DNA from 2 places in the Sinomonas sp. B1-1 genome. Region 2 is predicted to be linked to the other one. Evidence: riboswitches for the same ligand, from Rfam matches in the RefSeq annotation. Region 2 holds a riboswitch; the other holds the start of a gene.

Region 1 (4,316 bases), on a different contig from region 2:
CCTGCTCACAGTCGCCGGAACGGCAGGGGCCTGGATTGCGGTGAACCTGCCGATCTTCCTCATGAACCCGCGCGGCTGGGGGTACTTCCTCGACTTCACCAGGGAGCGCCCGGCCGGTTTCTCCTCGATCTACTTCGCCTGGAACCTCATCGCCGAGCGGCTCCACTGGATCATGCTCGACGCCCCGGGCATCAACGCGATGGTCACCGTCTCGCTCGTGCTCCTGTGCGCGGTGATCGCCGTGATCGCGCTCCACGCCCCCAGGCGTCCGCGGCTCGCGCAGCTCGCGTTCCTCGTCGTGGCGGCGTTCATCCTGACGAACAAGGTGTACTCTCCGCAGTTCGTCGTGTGGCTCATCCCGCTGCTCGCGCTGGCTCGCCCCCGCTGGCGGGACTTCCTCATCTGGATGGCCATCGAGGCCGTCCACTGGGCGGCAGTCTGGATGTACCTCGGGCAGTGGACCAGCGGGGGACCGCCCCAGAACAACATCGACTCGCCCTACTATGTCGGCGCGATCCTCGCGCACATGGGCGCGCTCGTGTACCTGTGCGTCAAGGTCGTCATGGACATCTACAACCCCGCGGGCGACCCCATCCGCCGCAGCCGCCAGGACGACCCGCAGGGCGGCGCGTTCGACGGCGCCCCCGACGTCGTCACCCTCGACAGCCTGCGCAGCTGGTGGGAACAGCGCCGGAAGGCTCCTGTCCGTCTCTGAGGAAGCTCCGGGCGATGTCCCGAGCGCGCGCGGCGGCCGCCGGTAGGCTCGGGGCCATGTTCAGCCGCTCAAGCCCCCCAGCAACGGCAGCCCAGACTCCCCAGCCTTCCCCAGATCCCCCCGCGACGCCGGCCGAGCGGGTCCTCCGCTGGCTCCCCACGGCACTGCACGTGGCCTTCGCGCTCCTGCTCCTGATCGGGACTGTTCGCGCCCTGGCCCCGGACGCAGCCGGGGCCGCACCAGGCATTGTGCTTCCCCTCGCCGGACTCCTCGGGGCGGCGTACGCGGCCGGGACCGTGCTCCAGAAATGGCCCGCGAAGGGCCTCCCCTTCGAGCCGGCGCAGTACCGGCTGCACTGGCTCGCGGGGATGTGCGCGCTGTGGGCCGTGCTCGTGGCCGTCAGCGCGGAGTTCGTCTGGGTCGCCATCCCGTTGTTCTTCGTCCAGCTTCAGCTCCCGCTCCCGTCTCAGCCGGCTGACGAGCCGGTGCCGGGATCACAGCCCACCCCACGCGAGGAGCCCGCGCCACCCGCGCCCGTCGAGGCGACGCCTGCCGCCGCCCGGCGCACCGAACCCGCACCCAAGCCGCCGCGGGAGGAGGCCTCGGTCCGGCAGCCGGCCGCGCAGCGCCAGGACCCCCGCCTCGCAGAGGCCCTCCGGACGCTGTGCGAGCGGACCACCGCCGCATCGGCAGCGCGGGGAACGGGCCTCACCTGCCGCTTCGACCTCGAAGGGACCTCCCGCGCCCTGCCCGACGCCGCGGAGGACGCGTTCCTCAAGGCCGCCCAGGCGAGCCTCGCGAACGTCTGGCAGGACGCGCAGGCGAGCACCGCCGTCGTGCGCCTGGCCTACCTCGAGGACGAGGTGACGCTCGAGGTCCGCGACGACGGCGCAGGCTTCGACCCGACGGATGCGGCCGGGGGCGCGGCGCGCGAGAACGGGCTGCGCGTGCTGAGGGAGCGCGTCGAGGAGGCCGGCGGGGCCATGGCGGTCGCCTCGGCACCGGGCGAGGGCACGCGTGTCACCGTGAGCATCGGCACGCCCGGGACCCCCACTGCGGACGGCCACTGACCAGGACCCCGGCCCCGCAGTTTTGCGCTTTGTGACGAGGCGCTTTGCGGGGCCGCGGCGTGCCTCGGAACAATCCTGAAGAAGAATCAAGAGATCCGGTGGCAAGCCCTGGCTGGCCGGACGGCAACCCTCCTGCTGTAGCGGGGTGCTCCAGGTGAGGATTCGACGGCGCCGGCAGACCGGCGTCGTAAGTATGGCGCCCCGCGGAGCTGGACGCCGTGACACGAAGGACCTCCATGGCCACACAGCTGACCGCACCCGCCCGCGCCGGGCTCGGGGCGACGCTCCGCGCCAAGCGGCGCATCCTCGCCTCGGCGTTCGTCGGGACAACCATCGAGTGGTACGACTTCTACCTCTACGGCACGGCCTCCGCGCTCGTGTTCAACAAGCAGTTCTTCCCCGACGCCTCGCCGCTTGTCGGCATCCTCGCCTCATTCGCGACCTACGCCGTGGGCTTCGTGGCGCGGCCCCTCGGCGGGGTGATCGCGGGGCACCTCGGCGACCGGATCGGCCGGAAGGCGCTGCTCGTGTGGTCGCTCCTGACCATGGGCGTGGCCTCGACCCTCATCGGCGTCCTGCCGAACTATGCCGCGATCGGCATCCTCGCCGTGGCCGGGCTCGTGCTGCTGCGGCTCATCCAGGGCCTCTCCGCCGGCGCGGAGTGGGGCGGCTCCGCCCTGCTCTCCGTGGAGCACGCCCCCGCGGGACAGCGCGGCTTCTTCGGCTCGTTCACGCAGGTCGGCTCCGCCGCCGGCATGCTGCTGGCCACCGGTGCCTACGCGCTCGCCCAGGCCTTCCTCACCGCCGACCAGTTCCAGACCTTCGGCTGGCGCATCCCCTTCCTGTTCTCGGGCGCCCTCGTGCTGGTCGGGCTGTGGATCCGTCTCGGGGTGACCGACGCCGACGAGTTCACCGCCGTGCAGGAACAGGACCGCGTCGTGGCGCGGCCGGTGGTCCGGGTGCTCCGCGAGCACCCGCGCGGGATCCTCGTCACGGTCGGCCTGCGCCTGGTCCAGCCGGCCATCTACACCCTCATGACCGTCTACATCCTCGGCTACCTCAAGGACCGCCGCGAGGACACGGCGTCGGGGCTCACCGCCATCCTCATCGTCTCGGCGATCGGCCTCTTCTCGGGCCCGTTCTGGGGCTGGCTCTCTGACCGGATCGGCCGCAAGCGGATCGCCGTGGGCGCCGCAATCGGCGTCGCGGTGCTCATCTGGCCGTTCTTCTGGTTCCTGGACCACGGGAACCTCGCGTTCCTGCCCCTCGTCCTGCTCGTGGGGATGAACATCCTGCACGACGCCATCTACGGTCCTCAGGCCGCGTGGTTCGCCGAGCAGTTCCCCACCGAGCTGCGCTACTCGGGAGTGTCCTTCGGGTACCAGGTCGGCACCGTCCTCTCCGCCGCGATCACCCCGCTCGTCGCTGCCTCGCTCCTGCAGGCCGGCGGCGGTCAGCCGTGGCTCGTGTGCGGCTGGTTCGTGTTCCTCGCGATCCTCACCACCGCCGCCGCACTTGCTGCGAAGGACCCCGTCCGGGGACGCGCTGCCCAGACCGCACTCAAGGAGGCCTCGTGACCAAGCCGCTGCTCCTCAACGCTTTCGAGATGCTCGTGCCCGTGCACCAGTCGCCCGGGCTGTGGCGCCACCCCGACTCCGGGGCGCACCGGTTCGCCGAGCTCGGGTACTGGACGGACCTCGCGAAGGCACTCGAGGACGGCGGGTTCCATGGAATCTTCTTCGCCGACATCCTCGGCCAGTACGACGTCTACGGGGGCTCCGCCGACGCCGCCGTGCGCGGGGGCGTGCAGTACCCCACGCTGGATCCGCTGCTCATCGTCTCGGCCCTCGCGGCCGCCACGGAGCGGCTCGGCTTCGGGGTCACGGCCTCGGTCACCTACGAGCACCCGTACCTGCTCGCCCGCAAGTTCGGCACGCTCGACCACCTCACCGGCGGGCGCGTCGGGTGGAACATCGTGACCTCGTACCAGGAGTCGGCCGCCAGGAACCTCGGCCTCGACACCCAGATCCCGCACGACGAGCGCTACGACCGCGCCGAGGAGTTCATGGACGTGGTCTACAAGCTCTGGGAGGGCTCCGTCCACGACGGGGCGGTGCTCGCGGACGCCGCGGCCAACGTGTTCGTGGACCCTGCGGGGGTGCGGGGGATCGGGCACGACGGCGACGTGTACCGGGTGCCCGGGCCCGCGCTCGTGGGGCCATCCCCGCAGCGGACCCCGCTCCTGTTCCAGGCCGGCGCGTCGGCGCGCGGGCGCGCCTTCGCAGGGCGGCACGCCGAGGCCGTGTTCTTCGCCGCCTCCACCCCGGCCCAGGCGCGCAAGTACACGGACGGGCTCCGCGCCGAGCTGGCCGCGGCCGGGCGCGCCCCGGAGTCGGTCAAGGCCTTCAACATCGCCACCGTGATCGTGGCCGAGACCGACGAGGCGGCCGCGGCGAAGCTCGCCGACTACGAGGCGCACGTGGACACCGATGCGGCGCTGGCGCTGTTCGCCGGCTGGACCGGCCTGGACC
Region 2 (4,316 bases):
GGCCCCGCTCCTGGCGACCTACGAGCACCTTCCGCTGACCGTCGTCGTGAGCCGCACCGCCGAGACGGACGAGGCCCCGGCGGACGACGCCCCGGCGGATGAGGCAGCAGCGGGCGCCGGCATCGATGCGCGAGGGGCTGACGGCTCCTCGGCCCGGCTGGACGCGGAGGCCGTCGCGGAGCTGCGCGCGGAACTCGACGGGCACGTGACGGTGCTGCTCGGCCATTCGGGTGTGGGCAAGTCGACCATGGTCAACGCGCTCACCGGCGCCGACCGGGCCACCGGAGGCGTGAACGCCGTGACCGGGCGCGGTCGCCACACCTCGTCGTCGGCGCTTGCCCTCCGCCTCTCCGAGGCTCCGCCGGGGAGCTGGATCATCGACACCCCGGGGATCCGGTCGTTCGGCCTCGCGCACGTGGACCCGGACCGGATCCTGCACGCCTTCGCCGACCTCGAACCGGGCACCGCGGCGTGCGAGCGGGGCTGCCGCCACGACGCCGCGGCTGTCGGCTGCGGGCTCGACGCGTGGGTCGCAGAGGGCAACGCGGGCGACGCCGGTCCGGCCCGCCTCGCGTCGCTGCGCCGTCTGCTCGGCAGCGGCTCGCGCGAGGAGGCGCAGGACGCCAAGGAGCTCGGCGCATAGCGGGCCCCCGTCTTCCACGCGGAGCCTCCCGCTCCGGCAGGGCGCGAAGCGATAGCGTGGGGTCCATGACGCAAGCGCCCGAGACGTACAACGACGACCTCCGGCTGGCCCACGTGCTGGCGGACTCGGTCGATGCCCAGACCATGGAGCGGTTCAAGGCCCTCGACCTCAAGGTCGACACGAAGCCCGACCTCACGCCGGTGACGGACGCGGACCGGGCGGCGGAGGAGGCCATCCGCGGCCAGCTTGCCCGCTCCAGGCCTCGGGACGCCGTGGTCGGCGAGGAGTTCGGCACGACGGGGCACGGGGCGCGCCGGTGGATCATCGACCCGATCGACGGCACGAAGAACTTCGTCCGCGGCGTGCCCGTGTGGGCCACCCTCATCGCCCTCGCGGACGGCGATGAGATCGTCATGGGCGTGGTGAGCGCGCCGGCCCTCGGCCGCCGGTGGTGGGCGGTGAAGGGAGCCGGCGCCTATACCGGCCGCTCGCTCGCCTCGGCGACGCGCCTGAAGGTCTCCAATGTGGCGCGGCTCGAGGACGCCTCGCTCTCGTACTCCTCGCTCTCGGGATGGAAGGAGCGAGGGAGCCTCGACGGCTTCATCGGCCTCACCGAGGACGTGTGGAGGACGCGAGCGTACGGGGACTTCTGGTCGTACTGCCTCGTCGCGGAGGGAGCTGTCGACATCGCCACCGAGCCCGAGCTCGCCCTGTACGACATGGCGGCCCTGGTTCCGATCGTGAAGGAGGCGGGCGGGCGCTTCACGTCCCTGGACGGGGAGGACGGCCCGTGGGGCGGGAACGCCCTCGCGACCAACGGGATCCTCCATTCGGAGGTCCTCGGCCGTCTCAACCCCGAGCGCGAGCCCGTCTCGGAGGCGCCCTGACACGCGCTGTCACAATGCGACACGCTCGACGGCCACGGATGCACCCTCCGCACCCCGTGGCCTAGTCTCGTGGACAGGTCACGAGTGCCAGCGCTAAACCCCGGTTTGCTGGCCGGCAACCCTCCCACCGCGGCGGGGTGCCCCGGGTGACGACCAGGCCGGTCCGGAGCGGACCCGGCAAGCGCGGACCCGCCACGGGTCCCTCACGGTCACGAGGAATGCCGATGAGCCCTGTCCTGCCCTCCCTGCTGCACGCCGTCGACACAGCCGTCGGCACGAGCGCCACCCCGCCCCACCGGTACGCCGACGCGCTCGAGCCGCTGCTCGCCGTCGTGGGCGACGACCTGCGCGCGCCGCTCGTGGGCGGCGGCGAGGTCCGGTACGCGAACCTCGACTACGCGGCCTCCGCCCCGTCGCTCGCTGCCGTTGCCGACCATCTCACCGAGGTCCTGCCGTTCTACGCGAGCGTCCACCGGGGTGCGGGGTATGCGTCGCAGATCAGCACGAGCCTGTATGAGAATGCCCGCGGGACCGTCCGCAGGTTCATCCGGGCACGGCCCGACGACGCGGTGGTGTTCACGCGCAACACGACGGACTCCCTCAACCTGCTGGCCGGATGCGTCCCGGCCGGGAGCGAGGTCCTGTACCTGGACATCGAGCACCATGCGAACCTCCTGCCCTGGCAGGCGCGCCCGCACCGCAGCGTCGTCGCCGCGCCCAGCCTGGCCGAGACCCTCGAGCGGGTCCGGAACTCGCTGTCCGACGGCGGCGTGGGCCTCCTCGCGGTCACGGGCGCCTCCAATGTCACGGGCGAAGTCCTCCCCATCGCCGAACTCGCCGCGATCGCGCACGAGCACGGTGCCCGGATCGTCGTCGACGCAGCCCAGCTGGCTCCGCACCGCCGGATCAACATGGCCGCCGCAGGGACGTGCGGGGAGATCGACTACCTGGCGTTCTCGGGCCACAAGCTCTACGCGCCGTTCGGCAGCGGCGTCCTCGTGGGCCGCGCCGACTGGCTCGACGCCGGCACTCCCCACCTTGCCGGCGGCGGCGCCGTTCGGGAGGTGCGCCTCGACGCGGTCGCCTGGGCGGACGGTCCGGCCCGGCACGAGGCCGGCTCCCCCAACGTCCTCGGGGCGGCCACCCTCGCCCGGGCGGCCGAGGTCCTCGGCTCCCTCGACGAGGCCGCGTGGCAGCGGCACGAGCAGCAGCTGCGTGCCGCGCTCCTGGAGGGGCTCGCGGAGATCGACGCCGTCACCGTCCACCGGCTGTTCGACGACTCCGAGGAGGCTATCGGCGTCGTGAACTTCTCGGTGGCCGGCCACGACGCCGGGCTGGTGGCCGCCTGCCTCTCGGCAGAGCACGGCGTGGGGCTGCGCGACGGCCGGTTCTGCGCGCACCCGCTCCTGAAGCGCCTCGGGCTGCCGTCGGGCTCGCTGCGCGCGAGCTTCGGGGTCGGGTCCCGGCTGGAGGACGTCGAGCGCCTTGTGGCGGGAGTGCGAGGGCTCGTCGAGGACGGGCTCGGGATCGACTACGCGGTCGACGCCGGCCGGTGGGTGCCCGCCCACGACTCGCGGCCCTTCCCCGCATGGGCGCCCAACACTCCCGGCACCGCGGGCGCAGCCCCCTGTCTCACGGACTCCTGACCCCGCCGGGGGCGCCGCTGCCCACGCCGCAATAGAGTGGGCTCGGCAGTTCACGAGGGAGGCAGGGAATGGCACGCGGCGGGCCGAAGCTGGACGACGCACGACGGCGCGAGCTCGCCAGCGCGTTCGAGGCCGGCGGGGCGCACTATGAGAGGGTCCGGCCAGGGTACCCCGCGGAGGCGGTGGCGTGGCTCGTCCCCGAGGGCGCGGAGACCGCGGTCGACCTCGGGGCCGGCACGGGCAAGTTCACGGGCCTCCTGACCCGGCAGGGGCTCGAGGTCACCGCCGTGGACCCGTCCGCGGACATGCTCGCCGAACTCGGCCGCCGCTACCCGGGGGTGCACTGCGTCGTCGCGCCTGCCGAGTCCACTGGGCTTCCCGACGGCTGCGCGGACCTCGTCGTCGCGGCCCAGGCCTGGCACTGGTTCGATGCCAAGGCCGCCACGCGGGAGGCCGTGCGGCTCCTGCGCCCCGGCGGCCGGGCGGGCCTCGTCTGGAACCAGCTCGACACGGCGGTGCCGTGGGTGCACCGGCTCTCCCGCATCATGCACGCCGGCGATGTCCACAAGCCCGACTACCACCCGCCGTCGGGCCCCGAGCTCACGGGCTGGGAGTCTGCTGTCATCCGGTGGGAGGACCCCATCACGCCGGAGGGCATCGTGGACCTGACCAAGTCGCGCAGCTACTACCTCCGCGCCGATGCGCGCCACCGCGCCAAGGTCGAGTCGAACCTCGCGTGGTACCTCTTCGAGCACCTCGGGCACAGCCCCGGCGAGGTCCTCGCGCTCCCCTATCTGACCCAGGTCTGGCGCGCCGTCCCGTCCCCCGCATAGCGGGCGGAAGGGGCCAGCCGCTTGCCCTCATCTTCTGGGCCGCCTAAGGTTTAGGCAGACCGAAAAGAGGTTCCGAGGGCTGGCTAACACCTTTGGAGCCCGCAGCAGAGAGGCTGAAGGTGAGCAGGACGGTGAAGGCGACCGAGCGGCTGCCTGGGGCGACGCCCCGGTGGGCGATGCTCATGGGGACTCTCGGACCCGCGTTCGTCGCGTCCGTCGCGTACGTGGACCCGGGGAACGTCGCCGCGAACCTCACTGCAGGCGCCCGGTACAGCTACCTGCTCGTGTGGGTACTCGTCCTCGCCAA

What was found. Region 2 has a riboswitch for S-adenosylmethionine ahead of ACQ5BE_RS03865 (aminotransferase class V-fold PLP-dependent enzyme). Riboswitches for the same ligand answer to the same signal wherever they lie in the genome.
Region 1: it holds a riboswitch for S-adenosylmethionine, as region 2 does, so the genes downstream of both, ACQ5BE_RS09365 (MFS transporter) here and ACQ5BE_RS03865 (aminotransferase class V-fold PLP-dependent enzyme) in region 2, are expected to answer to the same signal.

Annotation. Positions count from the first base shown of each region.
Region 1 covers NZ_JBCHVF010000004.1:169,316-173,631, forward strand. Annotated here, with positions in the region: gene ACQ5BE_RS09355 (glycosyltransferase family 87 protein) at 1-715, shown strand, start outside; gene ACQ5BE_RS09360 (sensor histidine kinase) at 772-1,785, shown strand; SAM riboswitch class IV at 1,870-1,985, shown strand; gene ACQ5BE_RS09365 (MFS transporter) at 2,022-3,362, shown strand; gene ACQ5BE_RS09370 (LLM class flavin-dependent oxidoreductase) at 3,359-4,316, shown strand, end outside.
Region 2 covers NZ_JBCHVF010000001.1:823,767-828,082, forward strand. Annotated here, with positions in the region: gene rsgA (ribosome small subunit-dependent GTPase A) at 1-643, shown strand, start outside; gene hisN (histidinol-phosphatase) at 709-1,530, shown strand; SAM riboswitch class IV at 1,607-1,720, shown strand; gene ACQ5BE_RS03865 (aminotransferase class V-fold PLP-dependent enzyme) at 1,755-3,176, shown strand; gene ACQ5BE_RS03870 (class I SAM-dependent methyltransferase) at 3,245-4,009, shown strand; gene ACQ5BE_RS03875 (Nramp family divalent metal transporter) at 4,129-4,316, shown strand, end outside.